2 regions of the Pseudomonas sp. NPDC089996 genome follow, and region 1 is predicted to be linked to the other one. Evidence: riboswitches for the same ligand, from Rfam matches in the RefSeq annotation. Region 1 holds a riboswitch; the other holds the start of a gene.

Region 1 (12,662 bases):
GACGCCCACTTTGCCAGCGGCTACCGCTTTCTCATGCTGCTCAGTCGGGTGCTGGAGCATTCGGCCGTACGCCCAATATCCATTTCACCGCAAGGCGAAGTAGTACCTCCCTATGCCCCGTCGGTGCTGGAGCTGATCGATGCCGTGACCCAGCGCCCCCCGCACGCCTGGCCTTGGAAACGTAGCGTCATGGATGAAGAGTACGAGTTCGGTCCGTTGCTGGTGGACGTCAGTGATGCGCCAGAACTGCTTCGTCACGCCATCACTGCCTGGATGCCCATTGGTGGCGCCATCGCTCTGGATGCACAGGTCAGCGTCGACGAGCTTTCCGATCATTTCCACAGCCTGGTGCAGTACACGATGCCCGATCTCGGGGTGGCCATCCACCAGATCACGCCCAACCACCTGACCGCTTGGCTGGAGGCGTTGGATGACGCCAATCGAGCGGCCTGGCTTGGCCCGGTATCCCGCTTGGCGTGGCGAGTCGACTGGGGGCCTGTTCATGAATGGAAGACACTTGAGCACAGTCCGACTGTGGCCCGTTCGAGGTCAGCCCTGCTCCTGTCCCTGCAAACGCACGAACTTGCCCGCCTGCAATCCGGCCTGCACGAACACTTCGTGCTTGGCCTCGCCCACGAACTGCTGACCATGCCGGCTTATGCCGATCGCTCCCTGGCTGAGGTCCGTGAATGGATCGAAGCCCTGCTGCCGCAGCTGGATGCCCTCAACTTCAGCGACGAGACCGTCGCTGGTGATTTCATTCGCCTGGTTGCCGAGCACAGGTGGCTGATGAGCGATGCGCAGGCCGGGGCTATCTACACCAACCTGGAAGAATCACCACAAGGTCGCCTTCGCGAGCTGCAAGCACTCATACAGAGCAAGGAAAACAGCCATGACTGACGCGACCGTGAGCCGCGCCGCATCCAGACCTGCCTGCAGTGCACGCGTACCTATTCTGCCCGTGCGCTATGCCATCGTGCCGCGTACCGGCGATGCCCCGGCCTTTCGCTACACCCATTCCGGTTTCAACCTGGAACAAAGCTTCACCCCGTTGCAGCACTCCGCCTACACCTTGCGCGCCCTGCGCCCAGGCTACGTCTACGTGTTCATGAAAGGGACCCAAGGCGAAAAGCTGGTCATCCACGAATACGATGGTGAAGGCCAGTACAAGGAGCTGCGCTACCGCTGCCTGGAACACTACCAGCGGCGCGACCGCTACTTGTCGAGCCGGTCGATGGGCTGGGTCTGGGCCGACACCGGCGAGGCCTGCGCCAAGGAAGTCTGGATCGCCTACAGCCCACACCTGTGGACCAATGCCGTGACTGCACGTATCACCGGCTCACTGGCCATGCGCAAACGGCACATGCGCCAGTTGGACATGGCCGAGCTGATTGCTGGCAACAAAGTGCCGTCCACCCAGGCCCATGTGCTGCCGCTCAGTGCCTTGCACACCTGGGTCGAAGACTTCAAAACGGACGCCCAACGCATGTCGCTGAGCTGGAGCAGCCAGCCCCGCACCTCGGCGTTGCTCGCCGGCAGCCTGCATGCCGTTGCCCGCCACTACCCCTATACCCAACCGAAGATCCCCGCCGTGGTGGTACTCAGCGATGCCGAAGGCCTGGCCCTGGACCTGAGCCTGTCGGTGTCGGCCTACCAGCACCAGATGCGCGACCTGATGCCTTCCGAACAGCTGCCCCACACAAGGGCGGCGCAGGGCACCGAGCAGGCCGACGTGCCGCTGTGCTACCAGCTGGATGCCGAACGCCTCAGTCCGCAGAGCCGTGATTTTCACCATCGCAACCTGATCGCCACGCTGCTGAACAAGACCCTGGAAAGCATGTACCCGGCCGACAACCCTTCGATCGGTACAGCTGCATTGAGGATACGCCCGGATAGCCGACCGAAGCCGCCTTACGAGGAACGCTTCCGCGTGCTCACCCACCCCGACTATTCCGAGCAGGGCCATCGCTTGGGGCAGCGCCTCGATACCGCCAAGTACCTTGAGTTTCTGGAGGAGCGCGACGAACTGGAGTACCGCATCACCCAGATGCGCGAACTCGCTTTGCAAGCCGGCAACGATCACGATGCCTGGCTGGCCACTGCCGAGGCCGGCCATCTCGACGACCCGTACAGCCTGGCGGCCGCGCTGGCTTGCTATGACCGTGACGAGCGCAGCTCTGCGCGCGGCCTGGAAATGTCTCTGGCCCTGTTGATTCACCCCATGGGCCAGCCCGTGCCCGGCACCGAAGACCAGGACCTGCGGTTCAAACGCCTGGAGCGCTGGCTGGACCAGCACGATAGTCCGCTGTACGTGGCCCTCGCGCCCTTCAATCCCTTCCGCGACAAGGCCGATGCGGTCGGCACCTTGCTCGGTGGCAGTGATAATGTCATCGAAGGACTGGTCGGCCGCTTTCCAGCTTTTGCCGGCATCACTGACCTCACGGCCCAATCGGTGAGCACCGTGGTGCTCAAGCGCATGCGCGGGCAGACCCGATGGGATGCCAGCAACAGTCTGCGTCAGCAGGTGCAGGCCGCTGCACGCGAAGCCAATGCCGAGAAGGCGTTGGGGCTGCTGGCGGCGCGGTACAACATCACTGACAAACTGGTCCTGGAGAACCCCTTCAGTCAGGAAGTGGAGAAATATCTGAAAGCCGGGATGGCGCAGGTTGAGGAAATGAAGCAGCTACGTATCACGGGCAGCAGGACTGTGACCCTAGAGATGACTACAACTTCGCGAGCAAAACCGAAGTTGATCGGATTACTGACCTCAGGTGCGGGGAGCGGTTTGAATGCGGGAATGCTTTGGTTCAACATTTTCGCGCTTAAAGCGGCGTATAACAGTCTGCAGAAGAGCGATGCACCGGAAAACAACTTAGGCTTCGCCTCCTCAGTCTTCGGAGTGATCGGCGCAACCTCAGCAACGCTGGTCAGCGTGCGGGCTACCCAGAAAGCAGTCATGCTGAAAGTGAGTGCGAAAATGCCGGGCATGGCATTCGGCAACGGCATAATCAAATTTCTAGGCAGTAATCTGGCCACACGCCTATCAGGTTATCCAGCAATATTTCTTGGCCTATTTTCTGATTCCATGAAGGGCCTGCGTCAGTGGCAAAATGGCAGTCTCGCCTCGGGCTTGAATACTTTCACTGGTGGTGTAGCTACTGCTGCTGGATCCGTACTTGTTCTTGAAGGAAGCCTCGCACTTGCCGGGCCGACGGTGCTTATTCCATTTGCAGGCTGGGCCGCCGGAGGAGTAATACTGGTGGGCGCTGCTGTGATTGCCGCTGGATTTTATCTCCATTCCAAAGCGCATGAACGACTCCACACTCCAATTGAGCTATGGGCAAGCAGGAGTATTTTCGGGACAAAAGAGAACGACGGCGAAATACGTGAAAACCTGAAATTAGACTTCAACAAGAAGCTCCCACCATTCGTCAGCATGCAAGAAGAGATTGAGTTATGGCATGCTGAATCCCACGCTCCAGTATCGCTGACAGAAAAGGGTGCGCAGCAATTAGGTCTTGGAAATCTTACCACTGCCTGGAGAGACAACAACCAATGGCCAACACCTGACTGGGCCACAATTATCCACACCCATGTCATCGAGGTGGCACCCACCGCGGAATTCACGATACTTTTGCCAGATTTCATATTAGAGGCGAGTGAATGGCAAGGAATATTGAAATGCAAAGATATTAATGGCAACACCACAATTCTTCGCACCCCACCTAGCTGCTTCCTCACGGAAGCAGGGCTAGTCATTCATTACAAGGTCCAAGCCGAGCCGTCATCGACTGTTTGGCTCACCATCAATTACTACGGAAACCAAGGCCCCTACAACACACAATCAACTGCAACATTTAAGCTTGGGCGATAATCCTATGTCAGTAGCTTGGCTTTTCGGCCCTAACCAAAAAACTGGAATCACTCCACGAATCTCTAGCCAGCTTATCGAAACCGAAAGTTCAGTGATGCAGTTGAGAAACCCATGGGTGTCAGATTCTGTATTTATGGGCAAACTTTACATGGTGATGATTTTAGGCACAGCCATTTTTTCTTACTTAACGCTCACTAACGCAGAAATTGACTACTCACTGGAAGGTGGAGACATATTTATTGTCGCGCTGCTGCTTCTACCCCTTACCTTTTCTCCATTTCTAGCCTATAGAATCTTCTACATACGAAACCTCTCCACCATATATCTTAATAGAGTGACAAAAAAAATTTACTACCGGCGTAGTACCAGGCTTATTATTTTTGACTGGGAATCCATCGGTGCGGGCTTATTAAAACGTACCGAATTCTGCGGCTCATCCTTCACCGCCAGCTACGCACTGGCGTTCGCCCCTCGTCGAGAGGACGGCAGTCTTCACCAAGAAGACTGTCTCTGGATCGATAGCAACGAACCCACCGAGTCAGACATAAAATATGTCGCGGAAGTCTGGGAGTATCTCCGCCATTTCATGGATCACGGCCCTGACAAACTTCCTCCGCCCAGTGAGCCCAACTGGTGGCACAAGCCGCTACACGCCATCTGTCTGACCCCCGCAGAAGCCTGGCGCCATTACGCCCCCTGGCGCACCGGTGAATCCGGTGAACTGCAGGGCAAGAAGAACTGGCAACTGCCGTTCTGGGCCGTTCTGTTTCCCTACAATCTCGCTGTCGCCATCTGCTGGTACGTCATTTGCCGCATCTTTAACGTGCGGGCAGCACCTGCACCACTTGAGGCGTTTGAAGAAACACCTTTACGGACTACGAGGCGCAAGCGCAAATGAGCACCGTCCGAGGAAAGCCCGGGCTACCTTCAACACCCCAATCAGTCCAAACCTTGACCCAGATCGCTAGACTTCGCCTTTATCCACTGACAAAGTAGGGAAAATCTCACGGACGAGCCCACAATCAAAGCAAGGCGATTCCATGGCAATCGATTCCGTTCTGATCCGCATCCTCCGTGCCTTCACTTCATTCAACCAACGCATTTTCCTGCGCCGCCTCAACAAAGAAGAGGCTGTCCTCATCGACCATTTCCGCACCTTGGCAGAACGTGACCGAATCGCCGTGCGGTATATGTGCACGGCCATTCACAAGACCACAGCGGACAAGCCCTACTGAAACGGCAAACCGGCCTCAGGCCGCCCCATCCAGCCCCATCTGCCAGAAATCAGCCTCCAGCCGCGAAGCCTGGCCAAAGATCTGCGCCAGTTCCACAAACCGCTGCTCGGTCATGCTCCGCGCGGCCAGTTCATCCAGGTGTTTGCGCGCCGCCGCTGCCACGCTTTGGTAAGCCTCCCCGGCATACTCGCCAATCCACTCCCGGTACGGGTGATCGCTCAGGTCCCCAATGCGCGCAGCCAACGTGCGGCCAATCTCGGCGTAGCCGATCACGCACGGCGCCAACGCCACATGCAGCTCCAGCAGGTCACCGGCCGCGCCGCAGTCGAGCACGTAGCGGGTGTATGCCACGGTCGCCTGGTATTCCGGTGCCGCCTGGATATCTGCCTGCGACAAGCCCCAGCGCGCGCACAGGCGCAGGTGCAGCTCGGTCTCGTCAAGAATGGCCGCCAGGCCGGCCTGGGCCGCGCGGATATCCGCCGGCAGGCGGCTCTTGTAGGCGGCCAGGGCCCAGGCGCGGGCGAACTGGATGAGGAACAGGTAATCCTGGATCAGGTAGGTGCGGAAAGCTTCTTCCGACAGGGTGCCCTCGCCCATCTGCCGCACGAAGTCATGGTCGACATAGCTGCTCCACTGCCCGGCAGTCGCAGCCTTCAAACGCTCGAAAATATCCATGCTCACGCCTCCTCGTTGTAAACAGCATCGAAGAAGGCAAGCTCCAGCGCCACGGTACGTGCGTAGAAATCACTGGCCAACGCCGCTTCCTGAGGGCCGACCCGGTCCAGCTCGGACTGCAGAAAGGCAACGAAATCGCAGAACGCCGGATTGTCGTGCAGGGTGATCCATTCGGCGTAGACAAAGTTGGCCGGCAACGGCTTGGGTGCCTTGAGGGCCCAGTCCAGATACAAGCCTTCCGCCATGTTCAGCACGGCCAGTGCGGCGGCATAGGAACGGGTGGCTGCAGCCTCGCGCATGATTGCCTTGAAGCCAGCGGTAGGTGCGGTGTCCGCCGGCTCGACACGTTGCGCCGGGCTGACGTCCAGGGCTTCGAACGCGCGCAGGAAATAGGTGTTTTCATCGCTGGAGATCATCCCTGCAAAGCGGCCGAAACGCAGGCGGGCTTCATAGGTGTCGGCGGTGGCGATGGCGGCGCCGAGCAAGGTCAGGAAGCTGTCCAGAAAACGATGGTCCTGCACCAGGTAGCGAACCATGACCGGGTCGGCCACGCTGCCCGCGCAGAGTTCGGTGACGAAGCGGTGGCCGACGGCGGCCGACCAGGTCGGTTGGTTCTGGCGTTGCAGGGTTTCATGGAAGCGTTCGGTCATGGTGCTGTCCCCCTTGGGCATGACAGCGAGACCGTTTTGGCTGGGCATGGTATGGCCTCGCAGTGAGGCCGGCAAAAAGGCAGGTAGTCCCATCCCTTCGCCGGCATGATCCGGATCAGGTTCGAAGGGTCACCGCGCTGCAGCTGCCAGCGGTTTCTCAGCCCGTTGCCGGGCTCCCCTTGGTGGGCATCAGGTATACAGCGCTGATAAGCAATTGTCACCACTTCCGTCACCGGAGTTGGGCCCAGCGCTGCCCAGTTTCGGGGGCCTTCACCCGTTCTTTGACGCCCTGTCATTTAGCGCGCCTCAGGCGCCACAAGGATTTGTTTAACAAAGTATTACTGAAACATCTGTTGGCACAGCCGTTGCTCAGGCCTCTAAAACGAGGCACTACGCCATTGATGGCCCATAGCCATTTAGCCGTGAGCGAGGCACCAGGCAATGAAAACATCTGCCGTGATCAACCCCAACAGCCACCTCTTCAAATTGTCCGCCGTGACCACGCTGATGCTCAGCCTCGGGCTGCTCTCAGCCATGGCTTCCGGGCTTGATGATGTAAGCCCGCCGTCGCCGACGGACCCGTCGCATTACGATGACCAGCCGGCCGACCCCAGCCCTGCGCTACTTAACCTGTTCAACCTGCCGGAAGCGAACGAAGGTTCCCTCGAACTCAAAGACGGGGCATACGGCGACCGCTCGACCAACCGCGTCGACAACGTACTGCCACCCGCGCTGCAGACCTCACGCAATTACCCTACCAACGGCAAACCGAGCCCGTTGTTCGGCGCCCAGCCGTTCACCCAGCAGTTGCTGCTGTTCGAAGAGTTCGGCCCGGAAAAACTCGACCCTAACCTGCCGCCACCGACACTCACCTTCCCGGTCCCCACGCTGGGGGCCGCGCCGGCGCAAGACCCTGACGTGGTCGCCCGCAGCAGCCCCAACGGCAATGCGCTGGAAGCCTTCCTCAAGCAGCCGGGCCTGTACCCGTTCCCGACCCAGTACGCCAACACCCTGGACCGCAACCCGTGGAAGGCGCAGATCGAGCTGTTCCTCAACCGCAACTCGGTCGGTTCGCCAGCCGAAGGCCGGCCACCCGGAAAGGGCTGGGCGCACCAGCGCTGGAACGAGTTCTACCCCCAGGCTGCGTTCAAGACCGCGCAGGCGGGTGCGCGCATCAACCAGGGGCTGCGTGACCGTAAACAGATGCACAATTACGCTGTCGGCGAGTTCGCGCCGGGCGGGCTGTATTACCAGACCTCGGACATCCCGACCACCCTCGGTACCACCAAGGGCATCGACACCCGCTTCCACCCGAACTTCCCACTGCAGAACCACAAATCGCTCTGGACCTTCGACGGCACCTTCCCGCCGAAACTGCTGATGGTCCGCTACGGCCAGCCGCTGCTGATGCGTCACTACAACGCGCTGCCGATCGACCCTGCGGCCAACGCAGGCTTCGGCTTGCACACCATCTCCACCCACGAACACAACGGCCACTCACCGGCCGAGAGCGATGGGTTCGCCAACGCCTACTTCTTCCCTGGGCAGTATTACGATTACCGCTGGCCGATCCAGCTGGCCGGCTACGACACCATCAACACCCGCGCCGAAGATCCGCGCGCCGCCTTCCCCTGCTCGCCGGGTGAAACGCTGTACGTCAACGACGCCAACCCGGGGCTGAAAACCTGCGAGAACGGCAGCATCAAGATCCGTGGCGACTGGCACGAAACCATGAGTACCCACTGGTTCCATGATCACATGATGGATTTCACGGCGCAGAACGTCTACAAGGGCAACGCCGTGATGATGAACTACTACAGCGCCATCGACCGGGGCAACGAAGCGCTGCAGGACGGCGTGAACCTGCGCTTCCCTAGTGGTTCAGCCATGCCCTGGGGCAACCGCGACTATGACGTCAACCTGGTGATCGCCGACAAGGCCTGGGATCAGAACGGCCAGCTGTGGTTCAACCCTTTCAACACCGACGGTTTCCTCGGTGACCAGCTGCTGGTCAACTGGCAGTACCAGCCCAAGCTCAAGGTGCGCGCGCGCGCCTACCGCTTCCGTATTCTCAACGGCTCGGTGTCGCGTTACCTCAAGTTTGCCGTGGTGCGTGAAATCGCCGGCAACGGGGGTGAGTTCAAAGGTCCTTCCGGCTCCAACGTGTCCTACGCACGGGTGCCGTTCCACATGATCGCCAACGACGGCAACATCATGGAACACGCCGTACCCTTCGACGGCACCATGGACCTCAATGGCGATGGCAAGACGGCCGACAACAACGGCATCCTGCCGCTGCAAGGCATTGCCGAGCGTTACGACATCATCATCAACTTCGCCAAGAACGGCATCAAGGCCGGCGACAAGCTGTACTTCGTCAACATCATGGAGCACGACACCGGCAAGGGCCCGAAAGAGGCCATCGACCTGGCAGACGTGCTGTCCGAGAAATACAAGGCCGTGATCAAGCAGACCAGCAAGGGGCCGGAGTGGGACAAGGGCGACCCGGTGGTAGGCAAGTTCATGCAGTTGATCGTGCAACCTTACAGCGGCACTGACGTCAGCATGGACCCGACCGCCTATGAACCGGCCAAGCCCGGCAAGGCCGAAGGCCTGAAGATGATCCCGCTGCCCCTCGACCGCACCGCCGTCGCTGACCAGGCCAAGATCAAGGCCGCCCGCCACCGCGAGTTCATCTTCGGGCGCTCGGACGGTACCGACACCGCCCCCTGGACGATCAAGACCGACGGTGGCTTCGGCTACAGCATGGACCCTCGGCGCATCAATGCGGCGCCACAGCTGGCCAGCGAAGCGACCCAGGGCGGCTTCAGCGGCGACGGCACCCTGGAAGTGTGGAAGATCAAGAACGGCGGCAACGGCTGGAGCCACCCGGTGCATGTGCACTTCGAGGAAGGCATTGTCCTCAGCCGTGACGGCAAGGCGCCGCCAGAATGGGAAAAATGGGCACGCAAGGACGTTTACCGCATCGGCCCGGAGACCGACTCCTCGGGCGAAGTGGAAATGGCCATTCGCTTCCGCGAATTCGCCGGCACCTACATGGAGCACTGCCACAACACCCAGCATGAGGACTCGTCGATGCTGTTGCGCTGGGACATCGAGCACCCGGGCCAATTCCAGGTGATGCCGACACCGCTGCCGGGCTGGGATGGCGTGCAGTACATGGCTTCGGTAGGCCTGCCGACCTTCCGTACCGCCAGCAACAACAGCGGTGAAGACCCGGCCAACAAACCACCGGCAGCGGTCAACGACAGCGCTGCGACCATGGCAGGCAAGCCGATCGTGATCAATGTGCTGGCCAACGACACCGACCCGGAAGGCAACCTGCCACTCACCGTCAAGGACCTCAGCCAGCCTGATTCCGGCAAGGGCACCGTCAGCACCGACGGTACCCGCGTGACCTTCACGCCGCCGGCTACGGTCGACACCCCGTACACCGCCAGCTTCAACTACACGGCGCGTGATGCCAAGGGCGCCGAGTCGCTGACGCCGGCCACGGTCAGTGTCGCGGTGAGCCCTGCGGTGGCGGCCGATGACATTCAGGTCAGCAGCGCCGTGGTGCAGATGCGCAGCAACAACCGCTACACCTGGGACATCTCCGGCACCACCTCGGTGGCCACCGGCAACAGCATCAGCGTGACCGCTGCCACCACCAGTGGCCCGCTGAACCTCGGCGCGGCGACGCTGACAACGGCAAGCAGCGGAGCGCGCTGGCGGCTGTCGGTGACCACCACCGGTAGCGGCCCGGCCACGCCGGCGACGATCACCGTCAAGTCGGCACTGGGCCAGAGCGTGACCGTGCCGATCAGCCTGAAGTAAACAGCGGGGCCGCGTTGCGCCTCATCGTCGGCAAGCCGGCGATGAGGCGCCTGATTACTCCACCAGAACAATGAGGATTGCCCAATGGCCCTGTCATGGCGTGTTCTGCTTGCCCTCACCTTGTTCGCGGCCAGTACCCACTACTGGCCGATCAAACCGGCAATATCGGCACGACTGGCACCTCCGACCGAAGCCGCCTCCCCATGGGGCGCGGACTACTTCCCCAATACCCCGCTGGTCACCCAGGACGGCAAGCAGGTGCGGTTCTTCGACGACCTGATCAAGGACAAGGTGGTGGCGATCAACTTCATCTTCACCGGCTGTTCCGACTCCTGCCCGGTGGAAACCGCCCGCCTGCGCCAGGTGCAGAAAATCCTCGGCGACCGGGTGGGCAAGGACATTTTCCTCTACTCCATCAGCATCGACCCGTACAACGACACCCCCGCCACCCTCAAGCGCTACGCGGAAAAGTTCGGCATCGGCCCCGGCTGGACCCTGCTCACCGGCGAACCTGACGATATCGAACAACTGCGCCGGCGCCTGGGCCTGTACATCGAAGGCCTGGAGAACGGCCGCTCCAAGGACCACAACCTGAGCCTGATCATCGGCAACCAGGCCACCGGCCGCTGGATGAAGGCCTCGCCTTTCGAAAGCCCGTACATCCTTGCCGACCGCCTGGGCAACAGCCTGCACAACTGGAAACAGGCCACTGCCATGGCCAACGACTATGCCAGTGCGCCGCAGATCCGCCCGCCCAGCAGCGGCGAGCAGATATTCCGCACGCGCTGCTCCTCCTGCCACACCGTGGGCAACACCGAACCCGGCCAACCCGGCATCGGCCCCGACCTGCTCGGTGTAACCCGGCAGCGCGACCCCCGCTGGCTGGTCCGCTGGCTGAAGGAGCCCGATCAGATGCTGGCCGAGAAAGAGCCGCTGGCCACCTTGCTCTACCAACAGTACAAGCAGCTGGCCATGCCCAACATGCGCCTGGGCGATGCCGAGGTCACCGCGCTGATCAGCTACCTGGAGGAAGAAACCACGCGCATACAGGCGCCCCTGGCTGACCGGGGAAAACCCTAAAGGCATTTAGCCACCAGTCATGAGGCTGTCATCTGTCTGTCGTATTTTTCGACCATCACCCACGGTCGGGAATACCAGCAGTGATCCGCCGTTCTCTCTCCTCCGCAGGCCTTCTGCGCCTGTTGATCCTGATGCTCTGTGCAGCCACCCTGACCTTTCTCTGGGGGCTGCACTTCACCCAGAAGGCCGCCTCGCGCCAGGATGCGCTGACGGCCAAGGCGGCCGAGCACCTGAACCTGGCCAGCATCGTCGCCGAGAGCCTGCGCCAGCTGGTCGACCGCGCCCAGGCCGTGGGCCGGGTAACCCAGGACGACATGAAAACCCTGCGTCAGGGCAGCCTGAGCCTGGCCAGGCTGTTGGCCGAAGACCCGGTGTTCAAGCGCATGAGCCTGTACGACCGCCAGGGCCACCTGCTGTCCGCCAGCCACAGTGATGAAGCCGCGCAGCTGCCGGCTGACTGGCTGCAGCAACTGAAGGTGCATGTCGCCCATTACGGTTTCAAACCCTTCCTGCCCAAGGTCAGCCCAGACGCCTCCACACCGACCATGCCCAACTGGCGCTTGCCCTTCCTGCTGCCGCTGACCGACCTGCCAGGCCGCGAGATCGACAACATACTCGTGGTGCAACTCGACATTGGTTACCTGGCGGTGCTGTTCCAGCACATCGACCTCGGCCGGAGCGGATTGATGCGCCTGCTTCAGGACGATGGCGAGGAACGGCTGCGCATCGACACCAGTGGCGTGGTGGTGGCCGGTGACAGCTTCGAGCCTGACATGGCCAATGCCGAGGCAATGTCCGGGCAGTTGACCCAGTTCGCGTCCGGGGTGCCCTACCAGAGCCTGTACCGGCGGGTGCCCGAGCGCGGCTTCAGCGTGCTGGTGAGCCAGCGCTACGACGAGATCCTGGCCGCTTCACAGTTGGCCTACTCGCGGCAGTTCTGGTTGAACCTGAGCATGACCTTGATGATCCTCGCCAGCCTGGCCTGGACCCTGCGCCTGCTGCGCAAGCGCCAGGAAGCCTTCAGCGCCCTGGAACACGCGCAGCAGGTCAACCAGCAACTGATCGGCCGCCTGGAAGACGAACACCGGCGCAGCAGCCACGCCGCTGCCACCGACCATCTCAGCGGCCTGCACAACCGCCGCCAGTTCGTCGAAGTCGCCGGGCAGGCACTTACCCGACAACGCGGCAAGCGCCGCCTGATGGCGATCCTGTTCATTGACATGGACCGTTTCAAATCGATCAACGACTCGCTCGGGCACAAGATCGGCGACCTGCTGCTGCAAGCCGTGGCCGGGCGCATCCAGCGCCTGC
Region 2 (17,903 bases), on a different contig from region 1:
TGGGTGGTACGCATATCGGGCAGCAGGCGCATGAGCCGGGCATAGTTGGCCTCGCAGGCTGCTTGCAGCCCGGCCAGGTCGACCCGATAACGCTCACGCAAGAGGTTCACTTCCACATACCTCGAACTTCATCTTTATTCAGCGCGAGCCATTGCAGGCCAATGATGGTCGCCGCGTTGCAGATGCGCCCATCGCGTACCGCCTGCAATGCGTCGTCGAACGACCACACGCGCACACGGATGTCCTCGCCCTCTTCTTCCAGGCCATGCAGGCCACCCGCGCCTTCGCTGCTGCAACGGCCCAGGAACAGGTGTACGTATTCATCGCTGCCACCGGGTGACGGGAAGTAGCGGGTCATCGGCCACAGCGCGCTGAAAGCCAGCCCGGCTTCCTCTTCGGCTTCGCGGTGGGCGACTTCTTCGGGTTGCTCATCCTTGTCGATCAGCCCGGCGACCATCTCGATCAGCCATGGGTTGTCGACCTTGTCCAGGGCGCCGACGCGGAACTGCTCGATCAGCACCACTTCATCGCGCAGCGGATCGTAAGGCAGCACGCACACCGCATCATGGCGCACGAACAGCTCGCGGCTGATCTCGCGCCCCAGGCCACCGGCGAACAGCTCGTGGCGCAGGTGCACCTTGTCCAGCTTGTAGAAGCCCTGGAAGCAGTTGGCCCGCTTGACGATCTCGACCGCCCTGGGCACCGAATTCAACGTGTCTGACATGGAAATCCTCATTACCTCAATTACCGCATCGCGCCATCCTACTCTGCACGGTTGCCCGTTTCACCCCTTTCCGGCAACCGTTCGCGCACTCGGGACAGTACGTCTTCACTCTGTTAGCTTAGTGGCGAACTGAAGGCCGTGCTGACGGTCAAAGGCCGACTTTTCCCTGTTCTGCAAGGATCATCATGACACTTGTCAAACTGACTTCCGTGGCCGTGCTGGCACTGGCTCTGGGCGCCTGCCAGAGCTTGTTCGCACCCAATTACCGGACCCCGCTCGAGGTCAAGCGTGATGCCTGGGAGCACGTCAAACCTGGCTGCAGTGCAAGCGACTGCCCGCTGGTGAACATCGACACCATTCACTTCCCGGCCCAGCCCAAGCTCGATGCCATCGTCGAACAGCGCCTGCTGCAGCTGACCGAAGACAATCAGCATGGCACCGCGCCGAGCACCCTGCAGGCCTACGAGCAGCAATACCTGGCCAGTGCCGACAAACGCAACAGCAGCTACTTGCAAGCCAAGGTACGCGAGCAGCATGACGGGCTGGTGATCATTGAGCTGTCCAGCTACCTCGACAGCGGCGGTGCCCACGGCATGCCGGGGCGCGGCTTCATCAACTATTCGCGCAAACTGGACAAGGTGCTGACCCTGCAGGACATGCTGGTGCCAGGCCAGGAAGAAACGTTCTGGAAGACCGTGGAAGAGTCCCACCGTGCCTGGCTGATCAGCGTGGGCATGGACAAGGACGCCGAGTTCGTCAAGACCTGGCCCTTCAAGCGCTCGCCGCACATCGCCCTGACGTACGGCGCGCTGGTGGTGAAGTACGAGGTCTATGCCATCGCGCCTTACTCCATGGGCCATGTGGAACTGAAGATCCCCTACCCCCGCCTGAACGGCGTGCTCAAGCCTGAGCTGTTTCCCGGCCGCGGCTGACACTCAGCAGGCCATGCAGTCCACCTGCCAGCAGCAGCGCTGGCAGGGTAGCCCCCAGCTCCGGCGCCTTGGCGGCGATCACATGATAGGCCGCCACACCCACCGCCCAGGCCAGCAGCGCCTGCCAATGCAAACCACCGACCTGGGTCGGCAGGCGGCGGCGACGGATCACGTAGTGGTCCATCAGCACCACGCCGAACAGCGGTGCGAACACCGAGCCGATCAGCAGCAGGAAGTTCTCGTACTGTGCCAATGGCGCCAGCAAGGCGATCAGGGTGCATAGCACACCAATGGCCAAGGCCAGGTGCTCGACCTTCAGCGGCAACAGCACGCCGGTGGAAACGGCAGCCGAGTGGATGTCGGCAAAGGCCTTTTCCGACTCGTCCAGCAGGATCAACAGCAGCGGGATACCCATGCCGGCACCCGCCAGCGCGAGCAGCAGCGCATTGACTTCGCCACTGGCGGCAAACGCCAGGGTGTAGGCCACGCCCAGGCTCATCAGCCAGGTGTTGCCAATGAAGTAGCCCAGTACCGTACCGCCGAATACTTGCTTGCCGTTACGGGCGAAACGCGAGTAATCGGCGATCAGCGGCAACCATGACAATGGCATGGCGATGGCGATGTCGAAGCCCACCGCCAGCGACATCGAACCGTCCCCGGCGCGGTTCCACAGCTCAGCCAGGTCGGCCTTGGCGAACAGGTTCCAGGTCAGCCACAGGCACGCACCCAGCAGCAGCCAGATACCCCAGGCACGCAGCACCTTGCGCACGAATGCCAACGGCCCGCTGACCGCCAGCAGGGTGGCCAGGCCACCGAAGCACAGCGTCCACAGCATCGGGCTGTTCCAGGCACTGTCTTCGCCGAATGCTCGGGCACCCAGCAGGCTGGCAGCATCGCGCATGACGATGATCTCGAATGCGCCCCAGCCTACCAGTTGCAGCAGGTTGAGCAGTGCCGGCAAGCGCGCGCCATGGCTACCCAGGCTCAGCTTCAGGGTGCCCATGGCCGACAGGCCGGTGTCACTGCCGATGACACCGGCGGCGCCGAGCAGCAGCACACCGACACCGGTGCCAAGGGCGATGGCCAGGACCGCGCCGGCCAGGCCAAGGCCAGGGGCCAGCATGGCGCCGACCTGCAGGACCATCAGGCCGATGCCCAGGGAGAACCATAGCGAGAACAGGTCACGAGCGCCGAAGATGCGCTGGTGGGTGGGGACCGGGTGGTCGGGGGAGAATTGGCTGGGTGATGTCATGGTTGGCGCTCGCCGGAATGTTGTTGGTGTTCTTGGCGAGGACTTCGTCCTCGAATCGCGACGCAAGGCCGCTCCCACAAGGACAGTGCAAGCTTCAAGCCTTGCGCGGTCCCTGTGGGAGCGGCCTTGCGTCGCGAAAGGGCCGCAAAGCGGCCCCAGCATTTTTTAGACTTTGTGGTACAGCTGGCTGCCTTCCTGACGGAACCGCTCGGCCTGCTCGCGCATGCCTTGCTCGACGCTCACATCCACGGCCTCGATCCTGGCTGCGTACTCACGCACTTCCTGGGTGATCTTCATCGAGCAGAACTTCGGCCCGCACATCGAGCAGAAGTGCGCGACCTTGGCCGATTCCTTCGGCAGTGTCTCGTCGTGGAAGGCGCGCGCGGTGTCCGGGTCCAGGCCCAGGTTGAACTGGTCTTCCCAGCGGAATTCGAAACGCGCCTTGGACAAGGCATTGTCACGAATCTGCGCGCCCGGATGACCTTTCGCGAGATCGGCTGCGTGGGCGGCGATCTTGTAGGTGATGATGCCGGTCTTGACGTCATCCTTGTTCGGCAGGCCCAGGTGCTCCTTGGGCGTGACGTAGCACAGCATGGCGCAACCGAACCAGCCGATCATCGCCGCACCGATGCCGGAAGTGATGTGGTCATAGCCCGGAGCGATGTCGGTGGTCAGCGGCCCAAGGGTGTAGAACGGCGCCTCGTCGCAGCATTCCAGCTGCTTGTCCATGTTCTCCTTGATCAGTTGCATCGGCACGTGGCCAGGGCCCTCGATCATGCACTGCACATCGTGCTTCCAGGCGATCTTGGTCAGCTCGCCGAGGGTTTCCAGCTCACCGAACTGGGCCGCGTCGTTGGCGTCGGCGATCGAACCCGGGCGCAGGCCGTCGCCGAGCGAGAAGCTGACGTCGTAGGCCTTCATGATCTCGCAGATCTCGTCGAAGTGCGTGTACAGGAAGTTTTCCTTGTGATGCGCCAGGCACCACTTGGCCATGATCGAGCCACCGCGGCTGACGATACCGGTGACCCGCTTGGCGGTCAGCGGCACATAGCGAAGCAGCACACCCGCGTGGATGGTGAAGTAGTCCACGCCTTGCTCGGCCTGTTCGATCAAGGTGTCGCGGAACAGCTCCCAGGTCAGGTCCTCGGCCACGCCGTTGACCTTCTCCAGGGCCTGGTAGATCGGCACGGTACCGATCGGCACCGGCGAGTTACGGATGATCCACTCGCGGGTTTCGTGGATGTGCTTGCCGGTGGACAGGTCCATGACCGTGTCCGAGCCCCAGCGGATACCCCAGGTCAGCTTGGCCACTTCTTCCTCGATCGAGGAGCCCAGGGCACTGTTGCCGATGTTGCCATTGATCTTCACCAGGAAGTTGCGGCCAATGATCATCGGCTCCACTTCGGGGTGGTTGATGTTGGCCGGGATGATCGCGCGGCCACGGGCGACTTCCTCGCGGACGAACTCCGGGGTGATTTCCTTGGGGATGCTGGCACCGAAGCTGTGGCCGGCGTGCTGCTCGTTGAGCAGACCAGCGGCGCGGGCTTCCTGCAGCTTCATGTTCTCGCGGATGGCGACATATTCCATCTCGGCGGTGATGATCCCCTGGCGAGCGTAATGCATTTGCGAAACGTTGGCGCCAGCCTTGGCCCGGCGCGGGTTGCGCACATGGGCAAAGCGCAGCTTGGCCAGTTCGGCATCGTTCAGGCGCTGCTGGCCGAAGTCGGAGCTCAGGCCGCCCAGGCGCTCGGTGTCACCGCGCGCGTCGATCCAGGCCGAACGCACGTCAGCCAGGCCCTTGCGCACGTCGATGATGACGTTGGGATCGGTGTACGGGCCGGAGGTGTCGTAGACCAGCACCGGTGCATTGCTTTCGCCACCGAAGTCGGTCGGGGTATCGTCCAGGCTGATTTCGCGCATGGGCACGCGGATATCCGGGCGCGAGCCTTCGACATAGACCTTGCGCGAACGCGGGAACGGTTGCACGGACTGCTGATCGACTTGCGCCGATTCGCTGAGGTTGATCGCTTTTTCTTGTTTGGTCATCACAGGCTCTCCAGACGGCTTCCTAGCAGTGGAATGTCGGGGTGAACCTGAATGGCGCGGACGCACCCCTTGACGGGTGCAGTGCCGGATATGGGGGTGCCTGAAGCTGCATGCAGCTGCGACATTCCCGGACCTGGCACAAGAGGCTCCCCGGGAAGGCGAGCAATCTTGTTCCCTACGCAGGCGCTAACCTGATCAGGTTCAACGGGATCCGCACCTCTGCGATCTCAGCCTTTGCTTCAAGGCACCCCGACAAGAACATGCGCAGTCTAGACTGGAGTGGTCGGCAAAGCCAAGCGGGTAAATCGCGGCATGATGAAAGGCGCAGACGGCGATTGTTGCCGGGGGGCGCATGGCACTACACTGGCGCGCCGGACAATACTCAACGGTTCAGTAATTATTTTTCGTACAAGGATTGCCTCTATGCTGCGCAAACTCTCACTGGCGATAGCCGTGTCTTGTGCGTCCAACGGAGTGGTCTGGGCAGCCGATGCGCCCACATCGGTCAAGACCGATCTGGTCAGCGTCTACCAGGAAGCGGTGGACAACAACGCCGATCTTGCGGCCGCCCGTGCCAACTATGGCGCCCAGAAAGAAGTAGTGCCGCAAGCCCGCGCCGGCCTGCTGCCGAACCTGTCGGCCGGTGCCGAGATGTTGAATACGCGCACCAAGCTGGATGAGCCTTCGATCACCTCCAACCGCAGCGGCAATTCCTGGAGCGCGACCCTGGCCCAGCCCATCTTCCGGGCCGACCGCTGGTTCCAGTTGCAGGCTGCCGAGGCCGTCAACGAACAGGCGGCACTGGAATTGTCGGCCACCGAGCAGAACCTGATCCTGCAAACCGCGCAAAACTACTTCGCCGTGCTGCGGGCCCAGGACAACCTGGCGGCGACCAAGGCCGAGGAAGCTGCGTTCAAGCGTCAGCTGGACCAGTCCAACGAGCGCTTCGATGTCGGCCTCTCGGACAAGACCGACGTGCTGCAGTCCCAGGCCAGCTACGACACTGCCCGGGCCAACCGGATCATTGCCGAACGCCAGGTGCAGGATGCCTTCGAGGCGTTGGTGACGCTGACCAACCGGGAGTACAGCGCGATCCAGGGCGTGAAGCACTCTTTGCCGGTGCAGGTGCCAACCCCCAACGACGCCAAGGCCTGGGTCGAAACCGCCGGGCGCCAGAATCTCAACTTGCTGGCCACCAACTATGCGGTATCGGCTGCCGAGGAGACGCTGCGCCAGCGCAAGGCCGGCCATGCGCCGACCCTGGATGCCGTGGCAAAGTACCAGAAGGGCGACAACGACAGCCTCGGTTTCACCAACCCTTCGCAGCTTGGCGTGCGCTACAGCGGCGACGTCGAGCAAACCAGTGTCGGCTTGCAGTTGAACATCCCGATCTACAGCGGCGGCCTGACCAGCTCGCAGGTACGCGAGGCCTACCAGCGCCTGAGCCAGAGCGAACAGCAGCGCGAGAGCCTGCGCCGCCAGGTGGTGGAAAACACCCGCAACCTGCACCGTGCGGTGAACACCGATGTCGAGCAGGTGCAGGCGCGCAAGCAGTCGATCATCTCCAACCAGAGTGCGCTTGAAGCCACCGAGATCGGCTACCAGGTCGGTACCCGCAACATCGTCGACGTGCTCGATGCCCAGCGCCAGCTGTACACCTCGGTGCGTGACTACAACAACAGCCGCTACGACTACATTCTCGACAACCTGAGCCTGAAGCAGGCAGCCGGGACCCTGAGCCCGCAGGATCTGCAGGACCTCAGGCGCTACCTGAAACCGGACTACAACCCGGACAAGGACTTCCTGCCACCGGACCTGGCTGCGGCGGCTGCAAAGAATTTCGAGCGCAAGCCTTGAGATAAATGTTGGCTTCTTCGCGGGCGCGCCCGCGAAGAAGCCAACGCAGGAATCAGCCGAGAAGCTTGCCCAGCCCATCCAGCAAGCGCTGCAAGGCGCCCTGGTTGGCCCGCATCACCGCCCTGCCCGCCTCGCCCATGCGCTGCGCATCCTGCGGCAGCTCGATCAGGCGCCGCACCGCTTCGGCCAGCCCGTCGGCATCATCGACCTGCTGCAATGCCCCGGCATCACGCAACATCGCGCTGATTTCAAGGAAGTTGAACACATGTGGCCCCATGAGCACCGGCAATGCCAATGCCGCCGGCTCCAAGGGGTTGTGGCCGCCGGTGGCCACCAGGCTGCCGCCGACAAAGGCGATATCGGCCAAGGCATAAAGGAACAGCAACTCGCCCATGGTGTCGCCAAGCAGCACCTGAGTCTGGGCATCCAGCGGCATGCCGGCAGAGCGGCGTACCGTGGTGAACTGCCCTGCGCACAAGGCATGTACGGCATCGAACCGCTCTGGATGGCGAGGCACCAGGATCAGCAGCGCGTCACCATGTACCTGCAGCAGTTGCCGGTGCGCCTGCAGGATCAAGGCATCCTCACCCTCGTGAGTGCTGGCAGCGATCCACACCGGACGCTGGCCAGCGCCCCACTGTTCGCGCAATGCCCTGGCACGGGGTTGCAAGTGCTCGTCGATCTTCAGGTCGAACTTGATCGAGCCGGTCACCTGCACGCACTCGGGGCGGGCACCCAGGTCACGGAAGCGCCGGGCCTCGGTTTCGGTCTGCACCGCGATCAGGCTCATCTCGCCCAGCATCGGCCGGGTCAGCCTGGCAAAGCGCCCATAACCACGGGCCGAGCGCTCGGACAACCGGGCATTGGCCAAGGCCACCGGTATGCCGCGCCTGGCGCACTGGTGGATGTGGTTGGGCCACAGTTCGGTTTCCATGATGATGCCCAGCCGCGGGCGCACATGGTCGAGAAAGCGCCCGGCCGCCCATGGCAGGTCGTAAGGCAGGTAGCAATGCTGGATGCGCGGCTCATCGGCGAACATCGCGCGAATGCGCTCGGAGCCGGTCGGGGTCATGCAGGTGAGCGTGATCGGCAGGTCCGGGTAGGCCTTGAGCAGCGCACGCACCATGGGCGCGGCGGCAATGCTTTCACCGACTGACACCGCGTGTACCCAGATCCCTCCCTGGCGCATGGCCGGCAGGTTGCGGGCAAAGCGCTCGCCGATGCGCTGGCCGTAGGCCGGTGCCTTGCGTGCGCGCAGGTACAGGCGCAACGCAACCAGCGGCAGGCCCAGGTGAAACAGCAAGGTATAGAGTGTTCTGTTCATGGCGGCGGAGTTTACCCGATCGCACGCAGGTGCACCGCAAAGCGCTCGGCCAACCATTGCGCGGCCGGACCCAGCGGTTCATCACGGCGCCAGGCCAGTTCCGTCACCAGCGCAGGCGGGCGCCATTCGCTGTCGAGCTCGACCATGTGCGCCTGGTAGGTCGGGTACTGAACCACATGCCGCGGCAACCACGCCCAGCCCAAGCCGCGCATCAGCAGTTCGGCCATGGCATAGAAGCTGTCAGCCCGCCACACATGAGGGCTAGCCGCCTCGCTGCCGGGGTAACCGCTTTGCTGCGGGGTGATCAACAACTGTCGATGCCGAGCCAGCTGCTGGCAGGTGACACGCTTTTCATGCGCCAGCGGATGGCCGATGGCGCAGACCGTGACCATTTCCACGCTGCCCAATGCCCGCCGCTCAAGCGAATCGGGAATGCTCTCATGATGGAAGAACAGCCCAAGGTCTGCGCGCCGCTCCACCAACTTGCGCGCCACGTCGCCCTGGGCGCCGCTGGCCAACTGCACCTCCAGGTAGGGGTAGCGGCTGGCCAGTTCGTCGAGGCTGTCGATCACTGGCTGGTAGGGCATGGCTTCGTCCTGAGCCACCCGCAACAAGGCTTCTTGCCCGCGCATAAGCGCCGCCGCGCGGCCATCCAGGCGCTCACACTGGCGCAGGAGTTCGCGAGCATCTTCCAGCAGCGCACTGCCGTTTTCGGTCAGTTTCGGCTGCCGGCCACTGCTGCGCTCGAACAGCGTCACGCCCAGGTCGGTTTCAAGCAGGGCAATCGCACTGCTGATTGCCGACTGAGCCTTGCGCTGCTCGCGCGCGACGGCAGAGAACGAGCGCAGATCGGCGACTCGCAAAAACGTGCGCAACTGCTCCAGGTTCCACTGCTCCGCCATACAGCTATCTCCATAGGTGATAGGTAATGACTTTACCGCATCCAGGTTAGGTCTAGAATGCCCGCCCAGTAACCGGAGAATCCTGCCATGAATGCCTATACCTATCTCGCCATCGCCATCTGCGCCGAAGTCATCGCCACTGCCTCCATGAAGGCGGTCAAGGGGCTGAGCACGCCGTTGCCGTTGCTGCTGATGGTGGTCGGCTACGGGATCGCGTTCTGGATGCTGACCCTGGTGGTGCGCAGCATTCCGGTGGGTGTTGCCTATGCGCTCTGGTCGGGGCTGGGCATCGTGCTGATCAGCGTGGCGGCACTGGTGGTCTATGGGCAGAAGCTGGATGTACCGGCCATGCTGGGCATGGCGATGATCGTGGGTGGTGTGGTGGTGATTCAGCTGTTCTCCAAAACTGCCGGGCACTGAGGCAGCCTGTATACTTGCCAGCTGTCCCAGTCTTCGAGGTACCGCCATGCCATCTGCCATTTCCACTGACGTGCTGATCGTCGGCGCCGGGGTCGCAGGCCTCTGGCTCAATGCCCGCCTGCGGCGCCTGGGCTACTCGACAGTGCTGGTGGAGCGCGCCAGCCTCGGTGGCGAGCAGACCATCAAGTCGCAGGGCATCATTCACGGCGGTACCAAGTACGCCTTGCACGGTGCCCTGACCGGCGCTTCGGAAGCCATCGCCGACATGCCCCGGCGCTGGCGCGAAGCGATCAGTGGCGGCGGCGAGCTTGACCTGACCAGCACCCGCCTGCTGTCCGATGCCCATTACCTTTGGTCACCAGGCACCCTGGCCGGCAACCTGACCAGCTTCTTCGCCAGCAAGGCCGTGCGTGGCCGGGTCGACCAGGTAAAGGGCGAGCAACTGCCGCCAGCCCTGCAGGACCGAGCCTTCAAAGGCAAGGTCTACCGCCTTGCGGAGCTGGTGATCGACGTACCCAGCCTGCTCGCCAACCTGGCCGAACTCGCCGGCGACAGCCTGCTTGCAGGTGAACACATCGAGCCGCTGCACGAGGGCGACGAGCTGGTCGGTCTGCGTGTCGACGGCCGCGAAATCCGCGCCCAACGCATCGTTCTCAGCGCCGGTGCCGGTACCGAGAACCTGCTGCACGCCCTGGGCCTGCAGCAACCCGCCATGCAGACCCGGCCGTTGCACATGGTCCTGGCCAAAGGGCCGAACCTCAAGCCGCTTTACGCCCACTGCCTGGGCGGTGGGCCGAAGCCACGCGTGACCATCACCACCCACCCGGCCGCCGATGGCCAGTGGGTCTGGTACCTCGGCGGCGACCTGGCCGAGGCCGATGGCGTTGCCCGCGAGCCCGCCGCACAGGTTGCGGCAGCGCAGAAGGAAATTGCCAACCTGCTGCCTTGGGTCGATCAAGGCCAGGTGCGCTGGGCGACCCTGCGCGTCGACCGCGCCGAGCCCGCGCAGTCTGGCCTGGTGCGCCCCGACAACGCATTCCTCGCCGAGCAGCAGCGCCTGTTGGTGGGCTGGCCGACCAAACTGGCACTGGCACCGGACTTCAGCGACCGTGTACTGGCCAGCCTCGAGCGTGACGGCGTGCGCCCGACAGCCAGGGCCGACCTTGCCGGCCTGCCACGCCCGGCCTTGGGTGTACCGGCGTGGGAGCAACTGCTGCCATGACCTTGCCCACCTTGCATGGCCTGCACCGCCCCTTGGGCAGCACCGGTTTGAATGTTTCGCCACTGGGCCTGGGCACGGTCAAGCTTGGCCGCGACCAGGGCGTCAAGTACCCCAATGGCTTCACCATTCCCGGCGACGACGAAGCTCGCCTGCTGCTGGCCCAGGCCCGCGAACTGGGCATCAACCTGATCGACACTGCCCCGGCCTATGGCCACAGTGAAGAGCGCCTGGGGCCGCTGTTGCGCGGCCAGCGTGACCAGTGGGTGATTGTCAGCAAGGTAGGTGAAGAGTTCGAAGCGGGCCAGTCCAGCTTCGACTTCAGCGCAGCCCACACTCGCCGCTCGGTGGAGCGCAGCCTGCGGCGCCTGGAAACCGACCACATCGAACTGGTGCTGGTGCACTCCGATGGCAATGACCTGGCGATCCTCGAGCAGGAAGAGGTCTACCAGACCCTCGCCGCACTCAAGCAGGAAGGCAAGATTCTCGGCTATGGGCTTTCCGGCAAGACCGTCGCCGGTGGCCTGAAGGCGCTGGAAAAGGGCGATTGCGCCATGGTCACCTACAACCTCAACGAGCAGGCAGAACGCCCGGTGCTGGACTACGCTGCCGAACACGGCAAGGCCATTCTGGTGAAGAAGGCATTGGCCAGCGGGCATATCTGCCTTGCCCCCGGGGTCGATCCGGTCCAGGCCAGCTTCGAGCTGTTGTTCGCCCACCCAGGCGTGAGCAGTGCTATCGTCGGCACCATCAATCCGTTGCACCTGGCCCACAACGTGGCCACCGTTGCCCGTATCCTGGGCCAGCATTGAGTTGCCACCCAGCCGAGCTGGGCCTGGAGACTGACCCGACGCAAGGAGGAGCCTCGTGGCGCGTACGTTGATCCGCAAGAACCCGAGCAACTTCAAGACACTGCCGCTGCATGTCGAAGCCACCCCCGAAGGCCTGGTCTACCAGAGCATCGGCATGCCTCTCAATTTTGCCCAGACCCAGCAGCGCCGGCGCACCATCCAGCTTGCCGACAAGCAACGCTTCGTGGTCGAGCTGGCCAACCTGGGTGTATCCGTACGCCTGACCCTGCACTGGCAGCACCGTGATTACTGGGTGCTGGTCAGGCAACGCCGCCAGGACCGCGGTGACGTGGTTCTGAAATTGATTTCCGGATATGTCCCCGCTCAGGAGCTCAACCTTCCGCTGCATACAGCCGTGCAGGAAGTGGCAGAAGAATGCTTGCTGGAAACCCCGGAAGGCTGGCTGAGCGGGCGCTTCAACGACACCTGGCTGCCGGCCCCTTACGCCGCTGCACTGCATTACCGCGAAGCCTTGCCGTTCGTGCTGGCACCAGAGTCTGGCGCTGCCCGCCCGGTGCATTGCGGCAACCTGATGCTGCTGGAACGCCCGCGGGCTTATGTGCATCTGCCGACCGCTTCGCTGCAGCTGATCTACGACATGCGCCTGCAGGTACCCCGTGAAGCCAAGAAACTCAGCCTGTTTCATGTCGATGAACGCCTGGAAGGCGACCAGCTGGTAGCGCGACTCAACCGCAAGCGGCCGGATCTGTACCTGATGCCGGTAAAGGATGGGCAACCGCTGGCCGAGCTGTACACGCTGAAGAAGGATGAGCTGGTGCCGGCGAGCACACGGGGGCTTTACCTGGCCGAGAGCTTTGCCCGGCAGGAAGGCTGGGTGGTGGCCGATGAGCGGATTCGCTGGAAGGACTGGGTGAAGCAGCAGGGGCTGGTGGAGCGCAAGATGACGCCGGCCTCGCACCTGCAGCGCTTTGGTGACAAGGCACGAGCGCTTTTGGAACGGGCCCGCACTTCACTTCATAAATAGCTGTTGGGGCTGCTGTGCAGCCCCTGCAATCGATCAGTGCTTGCGAATCTTCTCGACGATCGCCGTGGTCGAGCTGTTCTCGACCAGCCCCAGCACCTTCACGGTGCCGCCATATCCCTTGACGATATCGGCACCCACCACCTGGTCGATGCCATAGTCCCCCCCCTTGACCAGCACATCCGGTTTGACCTGACTCAGCAGGTTCTCCGGCGTGCCTTCAGGGAAGCTGATTACCCAGTCCACCGCCCCCAGGCCGGCCAGTACAGCCATGCGCCGGTCAACACTGTTGATCGGGCGGCCAGGCCCCTTCAGGCGGCTGACCGATGCATCATCATTGACTGCGACGATCAGCCGATCACCCTGTGCCCGCGCCTGCTCCAGGTAGGTGACATGCCCGGCATGCAGAATATCGAAGCAGCCATTGGTGAAGACGATCTTCTCCTTGTGTGCCCGCGCGTCGTCGATGGCCAGCAGCAGTTGCTCCAGGCCCAGCACGCCGCGCTCGGAGCCTTCTTCACGCTGGATAGCCCGGCGCAGCTCCGGGGCACTGATCGCCGCAGTACCCAGCTTGCCTACCACGATGCCCGCGGCCAGGTTGGCCAGTGCCACGGCGTGCGGCAGGTCTTCGCCTGCGGCAATGGCAGCTGCCAGGGTAGAGATCACGGTATCGCCGGCACCGGTCACATCGAACACTTCGCGAGCCCGGGCTGGCAAGTGCAGCGCCGGCTGACCGGTGCGCAGCAGGGTCATACCGTGCTCGCCACGGGTTACCAGCAACGCGCCAAGGTCCAGGTCCTGCAGCAATTGCAGGCCTTTGGCGACCAGCTCGGCCTCATCGGCGCAACGGCCGACGATGGTTTCGAACTCGCTGAGGTTCGGGGTGATCAGGCTGGCGCCACGGTAGATGGAAAAATCCTTGCCCTTGGGGTCGGCCAGCACCGGAATGCTCTTGGCACGTGCGGCCTGGATCAGGCTCTGGTGGTTCTTCAGCGCGCCCTTGCCGTAATCGGACAGGACCAGGACCTTGACACCTTCGAGCAACGTGTCGACTTCGGCCCCCAGCGACAGCGGGTCGGTGGCGAACGGCTCTTCGAAGTCGATGCGCAGCAGTTGCTGGTGACGGCTCATGACCCGCAGCTTGACGATGGTCGGCTGGTGCGCGATGCGCTGGAACACCGAACGTACGCCAGCGGCCTGCAAGCTGTTGGCGAGGCTGTCGGCGGCTTCGTCCTGGCCGGTGACACCGATCAGCGAGGCTGGCGCGCCGAGGGCGGCGATGTTCAAGGCAACGTTGGCCGCGCCGCCGGGGCGATCCTCGATCTGGTCGACCTTGACCACCGGCACTGGCGCTTCAGGCGAGATACGCGAAGTACCGCCATGCCAGTAGCGGTCGAGCATGACATCGCCGACCACCAGTACCGGAGCTTGATCGAAACGCGGCATGGACAACTTCATGGGCAACCCATATGGAAATAATGAACAGGGGCAGGATATTAGCACAGGGTAAGCGACGGCTTTACGGCCAGATGCACCCTGGAAAATCCCCGTGACAATCGGGGCCGATGCGGCCCCGATCAAGGTGGGTCAGGTGATATCGGCCTTGGCCGGCTCATCCAGGCCCATGGCATGCAGGCGGGCATAATGGCCATTGGCCGCGAGCAATTCGGCGTGGGTGCCGCGCTCGACCAGACGGCCCTGGTCCATCACCAGGATCAGGTCGGCTTTCTCGATGGTCGACAGACGGTGGGCAATGACCAGCGTGGTGCGACCCTCCATGACATGATCCAGGGCTGCCTGGATATGCCGCTCGGACTCGGTGTCCAGCGCCGAAGTGGCTTCGTCGAGAATCAGCAGCGGCGCGTTCTTCAGCAGTGCCCGGGCAATCGCCAGGCGCTGGCGCTGGCCCCCGGAGAGCAGCACGCCGTTCTCACCGACTTCGGTATCGAAGCCTTTCGGCAGGCGGTCGACGAACTCCTTGGCGTAGGCGTCTGCGGCTGCCGCTTCGATATCGGCACGCGGGGCGCCGGCCAGGTCGCCATAGGCGATGTTGTTGGCCACGGTATCGTTGAACAGGGTGACGTGCTGGGTCACCTGGGAAACATGGCGGCGCAGGTTGCGCAGGCGATAGTTCTCGATTTCCACACCGTCGAGCAGGATCTCCCCCTGGTCGTGGTGGTAGAAGCGCGGGATCAAGGCCGCCAAGGTCGACTTGCCACTGCCCGAGCGCCCTACCAGGGCGATCATCTGCCCAGGCTCGGCGACGAAGCTGATGTCGCTCAGCACTTCGCGCTCGGTGCCGGGGTAGGTGAAGCTCAGGTTGCGCACTTCGAGGCGGCCTTGCACACGGTCTTTCTCGACGGTGCCGGTATCGATCTCTGGTGCTTCGTCGAGCTGTTCGAAAATGCTCTCGGCACCGGCCAGGCCCTTCTGGATGGTCGAACTGACTTCCGACAACTGGCGGATCGGCTTGGGCAGCAAGCCTGCCGCCGTGATGTAAGCCACCAGGTCACCGGCTGTGGAATCACCCCGCAGGAACAGCACCAGGAACATCAGCGCCGCCATGGCGGTGTAGATCACCAGTTGCAGCAGCGGTGTGTATAGCGAGCCGGTCTTGGTCATGTGCAGCTGCTTGTCGGTGTTGCTCTGGCTGGCATTGCCGAAGCGCTGCTGTTCGTAGGCTTCACCACCGAAGCTGCGGACCACGCGGTAACCCTGGATAGTCTCGGAGGCGACATGCGTCACATCGCCCATGGCGGACTGGATCTTCTTGCTCTGCTTGCGGAATTTCTTGCTGGCGATGCTGACCATCACTGCGATCACCGGCAGGATAGCGACCATCACCAGGGTCAGGTGCCAGTTCATCCACAACAGGTAACCGAACAGGAACACCACCGTCAGGCCTTCACGGATAACGACCTTGATCGCATCGGTGGCGGCACCGGTGACCATGGTCACGTTGAAGGTGATCCGCGAAATCAGGTGGCCCGAGTTGTGGTTGTCGAAGTAGCGGTTGGGCAGCACCAGCAGCTTGTTGAACAGTTCCACGCGCAGGTCATGCACCAGGCACAGGGAAACCTTGGCCAGGAAATAGTTGCCCAGGAACGAGCCCAGGCCTTGCCACGCTGCAATCAGGATGATCAGCAGCGGCACCGCCTGCAGCAACTGCAGGTCGCGCAGGTAGGGGACATTGGGGAACAGGACCGCTTCAGGGTTGCTCAGCCCATCGACGAAATACTTGAGAATCCCGGCCAGCATGGGCTGGGTCGAAGCAAAAATCACGAAACCGACAATGCTCAGCAGGAAAATGCCGGCGTAGGGTTTCACGTAGCTCAGCAACCGGAAGTAGATCTTCAGGCTGGAGGTGTGCTCCGCCGGTAGCGGTGTTTCGGCCATCATCGAGCTCGCTGTTCAGGTTGAACCGGAAATTTTACCACAGGCGTCATTTTCGGCACGTACCCATGGCAACAACATGACCAGACCGACTGGCAGCCAGCTGACGAACCATTCTGCCCGAGGCGTGGCGGTGAGACTGGCGGCATCGAACTGCATGGCCATTGTCGAGTACACCCACAACCCGAGCAGAATCTTGCCGAGCAAGGTGTGCCGTGCGCGGATGATCTCACCCAGGGCGAACAGCCAGACGAAGATCCACAACAGCATACCGGGCAGGCCCAGCTCGACGGCAACATGGGTGAACATGTTGTGCGTATGGTCGAACTGCATGCCCACGGAAGCGACCTTGACGTTGTAGGCAGCGCCCAAACCCAGGCCGGTCCAGGGATGCTCGCCGATCATTTTCAGCACTTGCTCGAAAATCTCTGGCCGGAATGACGCGCCACGGGCCGTGATCAAGTTATACATCACGAAAAAAGCCAACGCAGTGGCGAGCACCGCTCCCATCGCCAGGATTCGGCTATGTCGATCGCGCAGCCATACCGGCGCAAGCACCATGGTCACCAGCAGCGCCAGTGACGCGCCGCGGCTCTGGCTGAGGATGACGAAAGCCCCGAGACAGGCCAGTGCCAGCATCCAGCCGAGCTGAAATAGCCGCCGGCGAGGCATTTGATAAAGCAACAGCAAAGCTGCGGCGCCGATCACGTAGGCGCCTAGAATCGGGTGTGAAATTTCCCCGATCCCGGCCAGGCGTGCCACAAGGGGCTGGGCCTGTAGCCCATAGAAATGAATGATCGAAATCAGCGCGGCAATCGCCAGCAACCCACTGCCGATCTGCAGCAAATTGCGTATACGATCTCCCCCTGCTTGCGCCAGCAGTGGAAACGCCAGCAAGAACACGAAGATGTAGAGCAGGCGCTTGGCCTCCCGAGCGAGGTCCTCGGCGGGTGTCCAGGCAAGGCTCACGCCACCCCAGGCCATCAGCAACAGCACACTGCCCCACAGCGCCGGCTGGCGTCGCCAGGCTTCGACCAGCACACGCCGCGCCGGCCACGCCAACAGCAGCGCGGGCAGCCACAGGAACACAACCAAACCTTGCTGATAAATCTTGTTGCTCGGTGCCAAGGCAATTGCCCCGAAGAACCACACCAGACCAAACCCCAACCAGGCCTGAACCCAGTTTTTCTCGTAGACCATAGGTCCCCTCGGTCAATCAACGACAGCATACGTTGGTGCTGCAGCATTATTTTCGGCATTATTGCCGGTCAATTTGTTCGCCAGACGACAAGGCCCAACTCATGCAATGCTCCCGACTCTCCCAAGTCGACTTCGATCAGCTGATACTTGGCGCCCAGGTACTGGAGGCTGACAGCCATGGCGCCAAAGTCTACCTGCTTGGCGATGGTAATTTCCTTAAGGTATTTCGTCGCAAGCGACTGATTTCATCTGCGCTGCTGCGCCCCTACTCGCAACGCTTCGTCGACAACGCCGCACGCCTTGCCCAACTGGGCATCCCTACCCTCGAAGTCATCAGCCAGCACAAACTGGATGTACCGGGCAGAACGGCGGTGCTTTATCGACCACTACCGGGACGTACTTTGTTGCAAATGTCCCGCGACGCCGATTTCAGCTGGGACCACTACCTGCCCCGGCTGATCGAACTGATTCGCCATCTGCACCGAAGCGGCATCTACTTTCGCTCCCTGCACCTTGGCAATGTGGTCGTCACCCCTGACCAGCGCCTCGGTCTGATCGACGTGGCGGACATGCGATTCCTGCGCCCGCCCCTGTCCGCCCGCATGATCCGCCGCAATGTGCAACACATGGTGCGCTATATCGAGCGGGAAAACCTGGGTGACCGATTCCCCCTTGCCGACTTCGAGGCTGCCTTGCTGGCGCGCTGAGTTCAACCACGCAGCAGGCTGTGCGACCCGTCGCAGAAGGCCTGCCATGCCGCCTCGGGTGCCAGTATCTGCCGCTGCCGGGTAGCCACCGCCA

What was found. A riboswitch is a leader RNA that binds a small molecule or an ion and turns the genes downstream of it on or off. The one in region 1 is predicted to bind thiamine pyrophosphate.
Region 2: another riboswitch for thiamine pyrophosphate. It lies ahead of thiC (phosphomethylpyrimidine synthase ThiC); the one in region 1 lies ahead of ACIPW4_RS21130 (TenA family protein).

Annotation. Positions count from the first base shown of each region.
Region 1 is NZ_JBIVGA010000013.1:880-13,541, forward strand. It holds gene ACIPW4_RS21105 (DUF4123 domain-containing protein) at 1-900, shown strand, start outside; gene ACIPW4_RS21110 (T6SS effector BTH_I2691 family protein) at 893-3,874, shown strand; gene ACIPW4_RS21115 (DUF6708 domain-containing protein) at 3,879-4,772, shown strand; gene ACIPW4_RS21120 (hypothetical protein) at 4,915-5,109, shown strand; gene tenA (thiaminase II) at 5,125-5,784, opposite strand; gene ACIPW4_RS21130 (TenA family protein) at 5,787-6,434, opposite strand; TPP riboswitch at 6,510-6,624, opposite strand; gene ACIPW4_RS21135 (Ig-like domain-containing protein) at 6,876-10,271, shown strand; gene ACIPW4_RS21140 (SCO family protein) at 10,356-11,351, shown strand; gene ACIPW4_RS21145 (putative bifunctional diguanylate cyclase/phosphodiesterase) at 11,432-12,662, shown strand, end outside.
Region 2 is NZ_JBIVGA010000004.1:154,163-172,065, forward strand. It holds gene ACIPW4_RS08585 (DUF1249 domain-containing protein) at 1-116, opposite strand, end outside; gene ACIPW4_RS08590 (NUDIX domain-containing protein) at 107-724, opposite strand; gene ACIPW4_RS08595 (RsiV family protein) at 910-1,656, shown strand; gene cytX (putative hydroxymethylpyrimidine transporter CytX) at 1,625-2,908, opposite strand; gene thiC (phosphomethylpyrimidine synthase ThiC) at 3,074-4,954, opposite strand; TPP riboswitch at 5,110-5,216, opposite strand; gene ACIPW4_RS08610 (TolC family outer membrane protein) at 5,378-6,811, shown strand; gene waaA (lipid IV(A) 3-deoxy-D-manno-octulosonic acid transferase) at 6,864-8,135, opposite strand; gene ACIPW4_RS08620 (LysR family transcriptional regulator) at 8,147-9,037, opposite strand; gene ACIPW4_RS08625 (DMT family transporter) at 9,125-9,457, shown strand; gene ACIPW4_RS08630 (NAD(P)/FAD-dependent oxidoreductase) at 9,504-10,679, shown strand; gene ACIPW4_RS08635 (aldo/keto reductase) at 10,676-11,488, shown strand; gene ACIPW4_RS08640 (metal ABC transporter ATPase) at 11,544-12,512, shown strand; gene hldE (bifunctional D-glycero-beta-D-manno-heptose-7-phosphate kinase/D-glycero-beta-D-manno-heptose 1-phosphate adenylyltransferase HldE) at 12,546-13,967, opposite strand; gene msbA (lipid A export permease/ATP-binding protein MsbA) at 14,097-15,905, opposite strand; gene ACIPW4_RS08655 (O-antigen ligase family protein) at 15,921-17,102, opposite strand; gene ACIPW4_RS08660 (toluene tolerance protein) at 17,204-17,809, shown strand; gene ACIPW4_RS08665 (glycosyltransferase) at 17,812-17,903, opposite strand, start outside.